Regions from separate parts of the Rhizobium sp. ZX09 genome, predicted to be linked through region 1. Evidence: predicted binding sites of a transcription regulator. Region 1 holds the regulator's gene; each other region holds the start of a gene.
What was found. The regulator PhoB, encoded in region 1, activates phosphate uptake and scavenging genes when phosphate is short. The targets are predictions, from matches to a motif close to TGTCATNNANCTGTCAT.

Region 1 (3,618 bases):
CCTACGGTCCACGCATTCACGGTCTCGCCCGCAACAAGGCGGATATGGACCAGATCGTTGAGCAGAGCCTTCAGAAGGCGGGTCTCTGGAACGAGGTTAAGGATCGCCTGCACGAATCCGGCACCGGTCTTTCCGGCGGTCAGCAGCAGCGCCTGTGCATTGCACGCGCCGTTGCCGTCAGCCCGGAAGTGATCCTGATGGACGAACCCTGCTCGGCGCTGGATCCGATCGCCACTGCCAAGGTCGAGGAACTGATCCACGAACTGCGCACCAATTACACGATTGTTATCGTCACGCACTCCATGCAGCAGGCGGCACGTGTTTCCCAGCGTACGGCCATGTTCCATCTCGGTCACCTTGTCGAGGAAAATGAAACCGACAAGATGTTCACCAATCCGGATGACCAGCGCACGCAGGATTACATCATGGGCCGCTTCGGCTGATCGCGGCCGGCGCTTTATCGCAACCCAACAAGACTGGTGCCGCTGCGGCCCGCTTCGGGCGGTCGCATGCAAGGCCAAGCCGGAGGAATAGACCGTGAACCAGACAACGACCCATTCGCATATTCTGTCTGCTTATGATGACGAACTGAAGTTCCTGACGCGACGCATCGCCGAGATGGGCGGTCTCGCCGAGCAGATGTGTGCCGACGCCGTGCGTGCGCTCGTCAATTCCGACGCCGCGCTTGCCCAGAAGGTCATTTCCGATGACGCTATCCTCGATCATTCCGAGCGAGAGATCGGCGACAAGGCCATCGTCACCATCGCCAAGCGCCAGCCGATGGCGGCAGACCTTCGCGAAATCATCGGCACCCTGCGGATCGCCGCCGACCTCGAACGCGTTGGCGACCTCGGCAAGAACACCGCAAAACGCGTCATCGCGGTCGCCGGAACGGGCGTGCCGCGCAAACTCGCCCGCGGCATAGAGCACCTGTCGGAGCTGGCGCTGGTACAGCTCAAGGAAGTTCTTGACGTCTATTCGACACGTTCCGCCGAAAAGGCCAATGCCATTCGCGAGCGCGACGAGGAAATCGACGCCATGTATACCTCGCTCTTCCGCGAGCTTCTGACCTACATGATGGAAGATCCGCGTAACATCACCACCTGCACGCATCTTCTGTTCTGCGCCAAGAATATCGAGCGCATCGGTGACCATGCCACCAACATCGCCGAGACGATCTATTACATGACCACCGGCAGCCAGCCGGAGGGCGAGCGTCCGAAGGACGACAGTTCCAACACGCTCGGTTCGGTGACCGAGTAACAGACAAGCAGCGGCTTGCGGAGTTAGCATATGGTGCCCAAGATTGCAGTTGTGGAAGATGAGGAAGCGCTGAGCGTCCTGCTTCGTTACAATCTCGAGGCTGAGGGATATGACGTCGACACCATACCCCGTGGAGACGAGGCAGAGATCAGGCTGCAGGAACGTATTCCGGATCTGCTCATCCTGGATTGGATGCTTCCCGGCGTTTCCGGTATCGAACTGTGCCGTAGGCTCAGGATGCGGCCGGAAACCGAGCGCCTTCCTATCATCATGCTGACGGCGCGCGGCGAGGAAAGCGAACGGGTTCGCGGCCTCGCCACCGGCGCGGACGATTATGTGGTCAAGCCGTTTTCAACGCCGGAACTGATGGCCCGCGTCAAGGCCATGCTGCGCCGGGCCCGTCCGGAGGTTCTGTCTTCGGTGCTGAAGTGCGGCGATATCGAGCTGGATCGCGAGACGCATCGCGTTCACCGCAAAAGCCGCGAGGTGCGTCTCGGTCCGACGGAGTTCCGCCTGCTGGAATTCCTGATGACCTCTCCGGGCCGCGTGTTCTCCCGTTCGCAATTGCTGGACGGCGTCTGGGGTCACGATATCTATGTGGATGAGCGGACGGTTGACGTGCATGTCGGACGTCTGCGCAAGGCGCTCAACTTTTCCCATATGCAGGATGTCATCCGCACCGTGCGCGGTGCCGGATATTCGATGGAAGCCTGATCGAAACCGAACTGAGGGTTCCCCTCAGCATGACGTTCCGCCAGAATCGAAAGGCCCGAAACCGGAATGGTGTCGGGCCTTTTCATTTTGAACCTTCCGCAAGCACGATACTTTCATCTCTTTGACGAGCGGTTGAAGGTCTACCGAAATTCGGATTGAAGGGCGAAACCCGACGACGATGAATAAGCCTTGGTGTTCTGCTGTCGCTGTCCGGGAAGCGCGGTATTTTGTCACAAAAAAACGGGCCCGAAGGCCCGTAGTTTTTGAGTGTCAAATGTGTGCCGCAACACTCAAGCCTTGCGGCGCTCGCTGACCGGTTGGTAGGCGAGTTTCGCATGGAATTTGCAATAAGGCGAAGATTCCAGCGCTTCACAGCCGCAGAAATGGAAATCATCTTTCAGGGGGTCGCCGACCGGCCACTTGCAGGTGCGCTCCGTCAGTTCCGTCAGCGTCAGCCGGCGGGAGATCGGAGTAACGACGTTTCTGGAAGGAACGTAATCGAGAATTTCCGCAGTTTCGATGCCGACCTCTTCCTGAAGAGCGGTCGCCGCGTTGGAGCGGGTCAGGATCCGAGCAGGTGCAGCGTTGACGCGGCCAGCGAAATTCGCCGTGCGCGGGGCAGGTGCAGCAGTCCGCTTGGGCGCAGAACGCGCCGACGTCACCGGGCCGCCAGCCTTGACGCGTCCGGGCAGATTAAGACGATGGACCTTGCCGATCACGGCATTGCGGCTGACGCCGCCCAGCTGAGCTGCTATCTGGCTGGCGCTCAGTCCTTCGGCCCACAATTTCTTGAGTTTCTCGACCCGCTCGTCTGTCCAGTTCATGCCGCTTCTCCGCTTTTCGCGTGTATTTCGACAGAATCCTTCTCCGTCTCGCGGGCATGCCGCGAGCGTGGTTTCTGCCTGATTTTTGGTGACTAGTTCCGCCGCAATGCAGTCTAGTAATTAGCGATTAACCTAGTGCCACGCAGACTCCGTGGCAAGAGTCGCGGGAATCATCTCGAATCGATTTTCCGGTTTTCCCCAACTTGCTGGCGAGTTGAGTCAGAAAGGCAACACCTTGGGCCTTGCGACCTGCCACCTACTAGGGCTTGAGAAGCCTAGGAAATACGGACTTTTGTTGACATCGGCAAGCGAAGTGACAATAGTGCCCCTGCCGCCGCGAGGCGGCATTTTTGATTTTCAGGCGAGGGATAACCCTCGAAGCCTATTGACAACCGTCTGACAGCGCATCCGCGCAAGGAGTGATACAGCCATGGCCGAAGCCGCCGCGCCATTGTTCGATACATTTGCAAGAGCCCCCCTCCGCTTCGAGCGAGGCGAGGGCGTCTGGCTGTACACGGAAAGCGGCGAGCGATATCTCGATTTTGCGGCCGGCGTTGCCGTCAATTCGCTGGGCCATGCCCACCCGCATCTTGTCGACGCGATCAAGACGCAGGCCGAAAAGGTCTGGCATGTCTCGAACCTTTATGAAGTTCCGGGCCAGGAAAAGCTTGCCAAGCGCCTGACGGAAGAAACGTTCGCAGACAAGGTCTTCTTCACCAACTCCGGCGCGGAAGCACTGGAATGTGCAATCAAGACCGCGCGTCGTTATCATTATTCCAAGGGCCACCCGGAAAAGTTCCGGATTATCACCTTCGAA
Region 2 (3,618 bases), 740 kb from region 1:
AGGTAGAAAAGACCGAAGACGGCGCGACCGCGCTGCGCATCATCGAACTGGACACCGCCAGGAAAGAGTGGACCGGTCGCAGCTGGCTTTATCCGCTGGCGGAAGGCGGCGAGGCGATCGGTGACTTCAACATGCTGGATGAGACCACTGCCCTCGTCATCGAACGCGACAACGGCGCCGGCACGGCCGACAAGGCCTGCGCCGACCCGAAGGCTCCCACTGCGGACTGCTACGCCCGCCCAGCCAAGGTCAAGCGCATCTACAAGATCGAATTCAACGACGCCAATGTCGGCAAGGCCGCCCGCAAGATCGGTTATATCGACCTGATGAAGATCTCCGACCCTGATAACAAGAAGCGCCAGGGCGGCGGCAACGGTTTCTACGACATGCCTTTCGTCACCATCGAGAATGTCGACCGCGTCGATGCCACGCATATCATCGTCGGCAATGACAACAACCTGCCTTTCTCTGCCGGGCGGGCGCTGGACAAGGCTGATGACAACGAATTCGTTCTGCTTGAGGTCAAGGACCTGCTCGAGGCGAAGTGAGGCCACGGCTGCCGTCATTTGCATTGACGGTCACCAATGATCCGGACGGAGCGCTGGCAGACACGAACGTCTGCGCGGCGCTCCTTCCGATTTTCCGGCCGCGACAGAAACATGCTTGCGGAAAAGAAGACGTTTCATGCAGGACCATGCCGAAAGACTGTACTACGCCCTGAAGAGAAGCTGGTCGGGCGAGACCAGCGGCCTCTGGTCGCGCGAAAATCCTGCCAGGGGGCAAGGAAGCGTCACTGCCCTGGTGGTTCAGGACATTTTCGGCGGCGAAATTGCGAAAACCGCTGTCAGCGGCGCGCAACACTTCTACAATATCATTGATGGCGTCCGCTGGGATTTCACCTTCACCCAATTCGATCTGCCGGTGGGTTATCAGGATCATCCCGCCAATCGAACCGAAGTCATGGCGACGATAACGCCGCTGCAATATGCCTATCTCAGCGCCTGCATTCGAAAGGCACTCGGCCATGGCTGAACGGCTTGCAAAAAGGACAGCCCATTGCTGTTCGATCCGCACAGACGGCATGGAGGTCAACCGGCGCGCTACACTTCAAGACCAAGATTTATGTTTCCCGCAAAGCGGACACAATCCACGCGATAATATTGCTTGGCGAAATGGTTGTACCGACAGGAGAGACATTTAATGAGCGAGAGTTGTCCGGTTCTGACACCGGCAGAACGGCAGGTTCAGGATATATTGGAACGCAACGAAGCGGCGATGATGGCGAGTGTTCATGCAGCGGTTGAGCGCGCCAGCAAAGAAGTCGCCGAAGCATTCGAGGCGACCGGGTCAGACATGCAGCCACCACCCCGGGATTATTTTGCCGCGGTCGCGCATCAACAGCTCTTTTTGTTGTTGTGCGGGGCCGATCCGCAGACCTTCGAGGGCGGCGACCCAGAAATCGCCGGTCATATCATTCGGAATGCTCAAAACATAACGGAGCACTACTGGAAACGATAATGCGCCCGAATGTCGCCGGCAGGTGACCCGATCTGGAAGGAGAGAATGTCACACGAAGCAAGAGACGTAATCTGAACTTGACAGGGTATGCCGGTCACGGATGGACTGCTCCGCCGTCTCGCGTCATAGGGCCTTCATCATGCCCGGTTAAGCAGGCGCAAAATCGGGAGACTGCAATGGATTCGACCGCACAGATCAAGCGCCCTAAGCTCGCAGAGACCGTCATTCATGCAACAGCCAGCGTAAGAGACTCGAGCATCGGCAGATGCTGCGAGATTTTGGCCGACACCTCGCTGCATAATGTTGAGCTCGGAGACTACTCTTATCTTGGTCCCCGCTGCATGGTGGGGGATGCGATCATCGGGAAGTTCTGCGCCATCGCCGCGGAGGTCAGGATAGGCGCTCCCAACCATCCGATGGACCGGCCATCCATGCACCGTTTCAGCTACTGCCCGGAATATTACTCTGCCGATGCGGTGCGCGACGATGCCTTTTTCGCGCAGCGGAAGCAGGATCGCGCCGTCATCGGTCACGATGTCTGGATCGGGCACGGGGTCATCGTACTGCCGGGCGTCAAGGTGGGACACGGCGCGGTGCTGGCCGCCGGCGCCGTGGTGACCAGGGACGTACCGCCCTATACGATCGTCGGCGGCGTACCCGCAAAAATCATTCGCGAGCGCTTTTCACGATCGATTGCGCAGAAGCTTACCGCTATTGCCTGGTGGGACTGGCCCTTCGAGACGATCATGGCTCGGCTTGGCGACTTTCAGTCAAACGATATCGAAGCGTTCTGCGAGCGCTGGTCCTAGCACGGGGCCAATGTCGTTTCTGTCGTGAACGGAGACTCCGCCGCTTCTTATTCGAACACGAAGGCCAGCCGCTTGCCCGTCAGCTTCGCCAGTTGCTGCAAACGTCCGTCCAGCCGCTCGCCGGCAAAATCGCAATAATCATGCGGCACCACAAATTCCAGATCGAGATCCGGATTATCTGTCTTGCGGAATTTCAGGTGATCCACGACACCCGGCATGGAGGCTGAAAAAAGATATACGACGCGCAGCAGGCCGCCCAGCAGTTTGGCGAGTTCCTGCAGACGCTCCCCCGCCATCGCGGCAAGCGGCTCGGTGGTGCCGTTGTCGTTCAGGCCTTCAAAGCGGTAATAATTGGCAAGTGCAATATAGGCGCGCCCGGGATGGGTGATCGCCACAAAGGACGAGTGGGCGATGATATTGAGCGCCTGCAGACCGCGGTAATCCGGATGCGCGCGCCAGCTGATGTCGGCCAGCAGGCAGGCGGCCTGCCGATAGCGGCTTTCCTCTTCCGTCTCGTCGATGCCGAAAACCGGGAAGGTGCGACCGCTCCAGTCCGCCAGTTCTCGCGCATGCTCCGGAGAACGGGCGCGCAGAATGGCAAGTTCGTCGGCGGCCACCAGCAGCGGATCGGATTCGCGCTCCGCCTCCGTCAGCAGCGAATAAAGGTAACCCTCGCGTACGCCCTGTGCGGAAAAAGCGATCCTGGCCGGCTTCATCATCTTCAGAACTTCGCGCATGGCGATGGCACCGAATGGCAGGAGCGAGCGGCGGTTCTTGGAGACCGCCTGCCAGGCGGGATCCTTGCTATCCCGGGAGACGATGACCTCCTCGAGGAAATTCAGCATTTCCTCTAGCGGCAATTCATAACCCTGCATCATGTGCAGGGGATAACCGGATATCTCCATGTGCAGCTTGGCGATATTTCGCCAAGTGCCGCCGACGGCGTAAAAGGTGCGCCCCTCACCCGCCGCCAGAAGTTTGGCGAAGGATTTGACGTGCTTTCTGGCAATGGTCGCCGCTTTTTCCAGCGAGCCGTCCGATTGCTCCGAAAGCCGCAAACCGCCAAGCGGCAGGGTGATGCCTTCGCCGCAGCTCTTGCCCTTGATGTCGATCAGTTCCAGCGAGCCGCCCCCGAGGTCGCCGGCGATGCCATCAGGATCATGGAAACCGCTGATCACGCCATAGGCCGAATAAAGCGCTTCCTTCTCACCCGACAGAACCTCGATCTCACAGCCGAGGATGGCTTCGGCCTCACGAATGAAATCGGGACCATTTTCCGCTTCTCGGGCCG
Region 3 (3,618 bases), on a different replicon from region 1:
AAACATCGCGCCATCATTCAGGTGGCGCTCGTGCCGCTGGAGATGCGGAGCAGGACGCCGCTGGCGCTTGCCGACCCGATCCGCCAACGCCTGACGGCCATACCCGGCATTGAGTTCTCGATCCTGCAGGACGGCCTTGGCGGCGAGGAAAGCCCGGTGCAGCTCAGCGTTCTCGGCGACGACAGGGAGGTACTCGACAAAATCTCATCCGCCCTGATGGAAGACATGAAGAAAATCCAGGGCCTTGTGGATGTCACCTCCAGCGCCCGCAACGTGAGACCCATCCTTTCCGTACGCCTGAAATCCGCAGCCGCGAGCGATCTCGGTGTCAGCAGGTCCGAACTCGCTGCAGCACTCTCCCCACTCATCGGCGGGGAAGACGTATCGAAATGGACGGACAGGAACGGCAACAGCTACGACATAGTCCTGCGCCTGCCCGCCGAGCGGCGTTCCGATGTCATGGCGATCAGCGACCTCATGATCGCAACCGGACGGACCACGTCAAACGGCGCCCCCGTCATGGTGCGTCTCGATCAGGTCTCCGAGATCACCGTCGTTCCGGCACCGGCGGAAATCCGCCGTATCGACAATCGCCGCGAGGTGCTGGTCACGGCCAATATTGCCGGCCGCACGCTAGGCGATCTGACGGAAGCGTTGCAGAACCTCACAGCGCATCGCGATCTGCCGGATGGTTACCGCATACGCTTCGGCGGCGAGGCCCAAACAATGGAGGAAACCGTGGGCCATATGGTGACAGCGCTGACCATGGCGGTCATCTTCATCTACATCGTCCTTGCCTCGCAGTTCGGCAGCTTCATGCAACCACTCGCCATCATGGCATCGCTGCCGCTCTCGCTTGTCGGCGCCCTCGCCGGCCTTATGGTGGCCGGCAGTACGATCAACATGTTCTCGCTGATAGGCTTCATCATGCTGATGGGCCTCGTGACTAAGAATGGCATATTGCTGGTCGATTTCGCCAATCGTGAACGGCGGCGCGGCCTTTCCCTGAACGAGGCGCTGGAAAATGCGGGCGTGATCCGCTTCAGGCCGATCATCATGACGACGCTCGCGATGATCTTCGGCATGATCCCTCTCGGGCTCGCCATAGGTGGAGGCGGCGCGCAGCGCGCGCCCATGGCCCATGCCGTAGTGGGCGGCCTCATCAGTTCCACCTTTCTCACCCTGATCATTGTGCCGACCATCCTGTCCTATATCGACAGCATCAGCACGCGTTTCGCCCGACTGCTGCCGAAACCGCCGGACGAGGCGGATGAGCACGACGTGTCGGATCGGCAGCTGCAGTTTCTTCAGCATGAGCTTCACCTGCCAGAAGATATCCGGCAGATTTGAGCCTGTCGTTTTACGCCCACATTAGTCGTCGGTTCAGCCAGGCGATGCGGCAGATCTTCATGCCCCTTCGCCCGTGCGGCCCTTCCGTTTGCCCTTTGGCCTGAAATCGACCAGCAGCGATTTCAGCTCGATATCCCTGACCCTTCTTGCGGCCTCGTCCGGGCGAACCCATTCCACCAGGCGCTCGCCACGCTCCTTGAATTTGGTTTCCGCGCCCGTCACCTCGATCTGAAACACGTCCACGACGCAGGGCACGACTTCGCCATCATCGAGCATCTTGAGATAGGTATAGCGGCCGACCGCTTCCTTTCTGACCCGGCCACGAACACCGGCCTCCTCCCAAGCCTCAATTGCCGCGGCCTCATGGGGCTTCTTGCGCTTCATCGGCCAGCCGCGCGGAATGATCCAGCGACCGCTGGTGCGTGAGGTAACGAGCAGGATTTCGACATTGTCATCGCCCCCGCCATATCGAAAGCACAGCGCAGCATATTGCTGCCGGAAAGCGCCTGTGAAGAGCTTTTCCGGAACCGCAGCAAGCTGCTGAAGCAATGTCAGGGGGCGGGCCGGGCGGGATTTCCGGCTTTTTTTCGTCGATTTCATATCCGTTGATAGTGCTGATTTTCCGGGTTGCATCAATGCCCCGCGTGCATTTATGACAGTTTTATGACAATTACCCCCCACAACATTAAAAGCGCCACTGAGGGCCAATTCGCATGATGAGCTTTTTCCGCAAACTGATGCCGCGCGAGGATCGTTTCTTCGACCTGTTCAGCAAACATTCCGAAACCGTCATCAAAGCGGCCGAAGCCCTGGACAGCCTTTTGAGCGGCGTCGATGTCGAAAAGAACTGCGATCTCATCGTTGCCCTCGAACATCAGGCGGACGACATCACCCGCGACGTGTTGCTTGCGGTGCGACGCAGTTTCATTACGCCTTTCGACCGCGGCGATATCAAGGACCTTATCCAGTCCATGGATGACGCCATCGACATGATGCACAAAACGGTCAAAACCATCCGTCTCTTCGAGCAGAGCGAATTCGACCCGCTGATGAAGGAGATGGGCCATGAGATCGTGCGCGCGGCTAGCCTGATCGCAGAGGCCATTCCGCTTCTCGAAAAGGTCGGCACCAATGCCCAGCGCCTGTCATCGATCGCCGAAGAGATCACCCGCGTCGAGGGGCGCTCCGACGACCTGCACGACCAGGGACTGAAAGACCTGTTCCGCCGCCATGGCGCCGCCGGCAATGCCATGGCCTACATGATCGGCAGCGAGATCTACGGCGAACTCGAAAAGGTGGTTGACCGCTTCGAGGATGTGGCCAACGAGATCAGCGGCATCGTTATCGAGAACGTCTGATGGATGTCGCACTTGCACTGCCGCTGCTTGTCGGCCTCATCGCCATTGCACTGTTCTTCGATTTTCTGAACGGTCTTCACGACGCCGCAAATTCCATTGCCACGATCGTTTCCACCCGGGTGCTGCGGCCGCAATATGCCGTTGCGTGGGCGGCCTTCTTCAATTTCATAGCCTTCCTCTTCTTCGGCCTGCATGTGGCGGAAACGCTCGGCACCGGCATCATCGATCCGGCCATCGTATCTCCGCAGGTGATTTTCGCGGCGCTGATCGGCGCGATCGTCTGGAACATCGTCACCTGGATTTTCGGCATCCCCTCCAGTTCGTCGCACGCCTTGATCGGCGGCCTCGTTGGCGCAGGTCTGGCAAAGGTCGGCTTCAATTCCATCGTCTGGTCGGGGCTGCTGAAGACCGTCGGCGCAATCTTCATGTCACCGGCTATCGGCTTTTTCCTCGCGCTGCTTCTGGTGCTTGCGGTATCGTGGCTTTTCGTGCGGCAGACGCCCTTTGCAGTCGATCGCACCTTCCGCGTCATGCAGTTCATCTCCGCCTCGCTATATTCGCTGGGCCATGGCGGCAATGACGCGCAGAAGACCATGGGCATCATCGCCGTGCTGCTGTTCAGCCAGGGACATCTCGGGGAGAGTTTCTACGTGCCTTTCTGGGTGGTGATTTCCTGCCAGTCTGCCATGGCGCTCGGCACCTTGTTCGGCGGCTGGCGCATCGTGCATACGATGGGTTCAAAGATCACGCGGCTCAACCCGATGCAAGGTTTCTGCGCTGAAACCGGCGGCGCATTGACACTGTTCGGCGCCACGTGGCTCGGCATCCCGGTCTCCACCACGCACACCATCACCGGCGCCATCGTCGGCGTCGGGGCCGCACGCCGCGTCTCCGCGGTGCGTTGGGGACT
Region 4 (3,618 bases), 1.2 Mb from region 1:
ATGAGGTAGGTCGGGCCGAAGATCGGCGTTTCGCCGCTGTAAGCCTTGGCGGCCACTTCGGAAACTTCCTCACGCGCGAGTTCCGCGATGGCCTGCACGGCGGCCATCTTCATTTCCTCGTTGATCGTCGTCGCGCCGCAATCGAGCGCGCCGCGGAAGATATAGGGGAAGCAAAGCACGTTGTTGACCTGGTTCGGGAAATCCGAACGGCCGGTGCAGATCATCGCGTCCGGGCGGGCGGCACGCGCCTCTTCCGGCATGATTTCTGGCTTGGGGTTGGCAAGCGCGAGGATCAGCGGGTTCTCCGCCATGCGCTCCAGCAGTTCCGGCTTCAGAACGCCTGCCGCCGACAGGCCGAGGAAGACATCGGCGCCGTCGATCGTTTCGGCCAGCACGCGCTTGTCGGTCTTCTGGGCGTAAACTTCCTTCCACTCGTCCATCAGCGTATTGCGGCCGTCATAAACGAGGCCCTCGATGTCGTGGACCCAGATGTTTTCTTTCTTCGCGCCCATCGCAACGAGGAGGTTGAGGCAGGCAAGGGCTGCCGCACCGGCGCCCGAGGCAACGATCTTGACGCTGGACAGGGACTTTCCGGCCAGTTCCAGAGCGTTGGTGACAGCGGCGGCGACGATGATCGCGGTGCCGTGCTGGTCGTCGTGGAAGACGGGGATGTTCATCTTCTCGCGCAGCTGGCGCTCCACCTCGAAACACTCCGGCGCCTTGATGTCTTCAAGGTTGATGCCGCCGAAGGTGGGTTCCAGCGCCGCGATGGTGGAAACCATGTCGTTAATGCCGGGCGCGTCGATCTCGATATCGAACACGTCGATACCGGCGAATTTCTTGAAAAGGACGGCCTTGCCTTCCATCACAGGCTTGGAGGCAAGCGGTCCGATATTGCCGAGGCCAAGCACGGCCGTGCCGTTGGAGATGACGGCGACGAGATTGGCGCGGGCGGTGTAATCCGCCGCCATCTCCGGGTTTTCATGGATGGCGAGGCAGGGTGCGGCGACACCCGGCGAATAGGCGAGCGCCAGATCGCGCTGGTTGCCGAGCGGCTTGGTGGCCTGGATCTCCAGCTTGCCGGGGCGCGGATAGCGGTGGAAAAAGAGCGCCTGTTCTTCGATGTCGGCCTTTGCCGTGTTGGCGGGCGTGTTGTTCTTATCGTGAGAGGTCATGTCTTCCACCGTCGTATCTGGTTTTATTTCGGACCCCTGAATACAACAAACTTCCCCGTGGTACAGCCGTTATTTACGGGCGTCTCATGCAAATGCGGCCACGGCTTATTCGCGTTTTCGTGAAGCGTTTCGTCATATTCCCTGCAAAAAACGGCCGCTGTCATGTTGCTGAAACACGAGTCTGGTTCTGAGAGGGAAGAAAGCCGCAGGGACGCAACCGAACAGGGGGATGAAATCCGTGGCCGGTCAAATCGAAACCAGACAGTTCAGAACGCTTTTCATTTCGGATGTTCATCTTGGTTCCAAGGCGGCCAAGACTGACTATCTGCTGGACTTCCTCAGACATCACGAGGCCGAAACGATCATTCTCGTCGGTGACATCGTCGACGGCTGGCGCCTGCGCCGCAGCTGGTACTGGCCGCAGGGTTGCAACGACGTGGTGCAAAAGCTGCTGCGCAAGGCCCGCAAGGGAACCCGCATCGTGTATATTCCCGGCAATCACGATGAATTCCTGCGGGAGTTCCCCGGCATGCATTTCGGCGGCATCGAAGTGGCCGAGCGCATGATCCATGAGGCGGCCGACGGCAGGAAATATCTCATCATCCATGGCGACGAGTTCGACGTGGTGGTGCGCAACGCCCGCCTGCTCGCCTATCTCGGCGACTGGGCCTATGACGCAGCAATCGCCATCAATATCGCCATCGCCGCCGTACGCCGCCGCATCGGCCTGCCTTACTGGTCGTTTTCGGCCTGGGCCAAGCTGCAGGTGAAACACGCCGTCAACTTCATCGGTGAATTCCAGCGTGTGGTGGCGGATGAAGCCCGGCGCAACAATGTCGACGGCGTGATCTGTGGCCATATTCACCACGCCGTCATGGAAGACATGGACGGCATACGTTACATCAACACCGGCGACTGGGTGGAAAGCTGCACGGCGATTGCCGAGAACGCCGATGGCAGCTTCGAGCTGATCACCTGGATGCAGACGAGCGAAGTGGTTGCCGAGCAGACATCGGACGAAATGGAGCCGGTGAATATTCCGGGGCTGATTGGCAAGCACGCGGCGTGATTGGAGCGTTTGACGGGCGCTGATGGTAGGCTCACCTGTAAACGATTGTTGGTTGAAATTGTAGCATCCGCATACCGTCATCCCGGCCCTGAGCCGGGATCCAGTGCGATCAAGTCTTTGATCGCGTAAGACTTATTTCTCACGGCGCAGACGCGCCGTGGCTGGATGCCGGATCAGGTCCGGCATGACGGAGGTGAGGCTTTAGAGGCTTCTCAGTAACCTTCCGGTGACGCACCGGAGAGAGGGTGCGAATGCAGCCTCTAGGCACCAACCCAGTCCGGACCCTTAGCGAGAGCTCTACCCCCACAATTCCGGCCGCGCCGGATAAACAAGCGACCCTTCATAAACCAGCCCAGGCTCCCGATCCTCGGCCAAAAGCAGCGGGCCGTCGAGATCGGCAAAGGCCGTGCCCTGCGCGGCAAGCACGGCAGGTGCCATGCCCAGCGAGGTGCCGAGCATGCAGCCGACCATGATGGTGAAACCGAGCCTTTCGGCCTCCGCCTTCATGACAAGCGCCTCCGTCAGGCCGCCGGTCTTGTCGAGCTTGATGTTGATCGCGTCGTAGCGGTCGCGCAGGCCCGTGAGGTCCTTGGTGGAATGCACGCTTTCATCGGCGCAGATCAGCACCGGATGGTCGATACGGGAGAGAATGGCGTCCTTGCCGGCGGGCAGGGGCTGTTCGATCAGCGATATCTTCAGCTCTGCCGCAAGCCTCAGATAATATTCGATATTGTCGTCGTTCCAGCCTTCGTTGGCATCGATGATGATGCGCGCCTCGGGTGCGGCTGCGCGGACGGCCCGCAGGCGGGCTTCATCGTCGGCTGTGCCGGTCTTGATCTTCAGAAGCGGACGTCCGGCGTTCTCTGCGGTCTTTGCGGCCATGGTCTCCGGGTCTGCAAGCGAAATCGTATAGGCTGTGACGAGCGGCTCTGCCTCCTGTCCGAGGACCTGCTCGGCGACGCTCTGGCCGCTCATCTTCGCCTCGAGATCCCAAAGCGCGCAATCCACCGCATTACGGGCCGCACCCGGTTTCATCGCCTGCTGCAACTCCTGCCGCGTGAGGCCTGCGGCGATCCGCTCCGCCATCGCCTCGATATCGGCAATGACGCCTTCGATGCTTTCGCCATATCGCGGATAGGGCACACATTCACCTCTGCCGGTGAAGGAACCATCGCGGATGGTGCACGTTACGACATCCGCATGCGTCCGGGTGCCGCGTGAAATGGTGAAGCTGCCAGCAACGGCGAAACGTTCTGTTGTGGCTTGAAGGTAACGGGGCATGTTTTTTCACTTCCGATTGGGCGTCAAATGACACATGACGCCAAATTTATCACGAATTGTCGGCTGCCACTGTGGCTTGCCGGAGGCCGAAAC

Region 2: a site for PhoB is predicted at 1,640-1,656, ahead of BTN45_RS04095 (DapH/DapD/GlmU-related protein). Genes of this name have one in related genera too.
Region 3: a site for PhoB is predicted at 2,003-2,019, ahead of BTN45_RS23130 (DUF47 domain-containing protein). Genes of this name have one in related genera too.
Region 4: a site for PhoB is predicted at 1,334-1,350, ahead of BTN45_RS06590 (UDP-2,3-diacylglucosamine diphosphatase). Genes of this name have one in related genera too.

The regions. Positions count from the first base shown of each region.
Region 1 is NZ_CP031363.1:103,963-107,580, forward strand. It holds gene pstB (phosphate ABC transporter ATP-binding protein PstB) at 1-443, shown strand, start outside; gene phoU (phosphate signaling complex protein PhoU) at 538-1,263, shown strand; gene phoB (phosphate regulon transcriptional regulator PhoB) at 1,294-1,977, shown strand; gene BTN45_RS00505 (GcrA family cell cycle regulator) at 2,268-2,801, opposite strand; gene BTN45_RS00510 (aspartate aminotransferase family protein) at 3,232-3,618, shown strand, end outside.
Region 2 is NZ_CP031363.1:841,244-844,861, reverse strand. It holds gene BTN45_RS04110 (esterase-like activity of phytase family protein) at 1-548, shown strand, start outside; gene BTN45_RS04105 (hypothetical protein) at 685-1,032, shown strand; gene BTN45_RS04100 (hypothetical protein) at 1,201-1,518, shown strand; gene BTN45_RS04095 (DapH/DapD/GlmU-related protein) at 1,695-2,327, shown strand; gene ppx (exopolyphosphatase) at 2,375-3,618, opposite strand, start outside.
Region 3 is NZ_CP031364.1:1,855,194-1,858,811, reverse strand. It holds gene BTN45_RS23140 (efflux RND transporter permease subunit) at 1-1,350, shown strand, start outside; gene BTN45_RS23135 (NUDIX hydrolase) at 1,408-1,950, opposite strand; gene BTN45_RS23130 (DUF47 domain-containing protein) at 2,064-2,708, shown strand; gene BTN45_RS23125 (inorganic phosphate transporter) at 2,708-3,618, shown strand, end outside.
Region 4 is NZ_CP031363.1:1,337,784-1,341,401, reverse strand. It holds gene BTN45_RS06595 (NADP-dependent malic enzyme) at 1-1,175, opposite strand, end outside; gene BTN45_RS06590 (UDP-2,3-diacylglucosamine diphosphatase) at 1,405-2,244, shown strand; gene dgcA (N-acetyl-D-Glu racemase DgcA) at 2,542-3,525, opposite strand.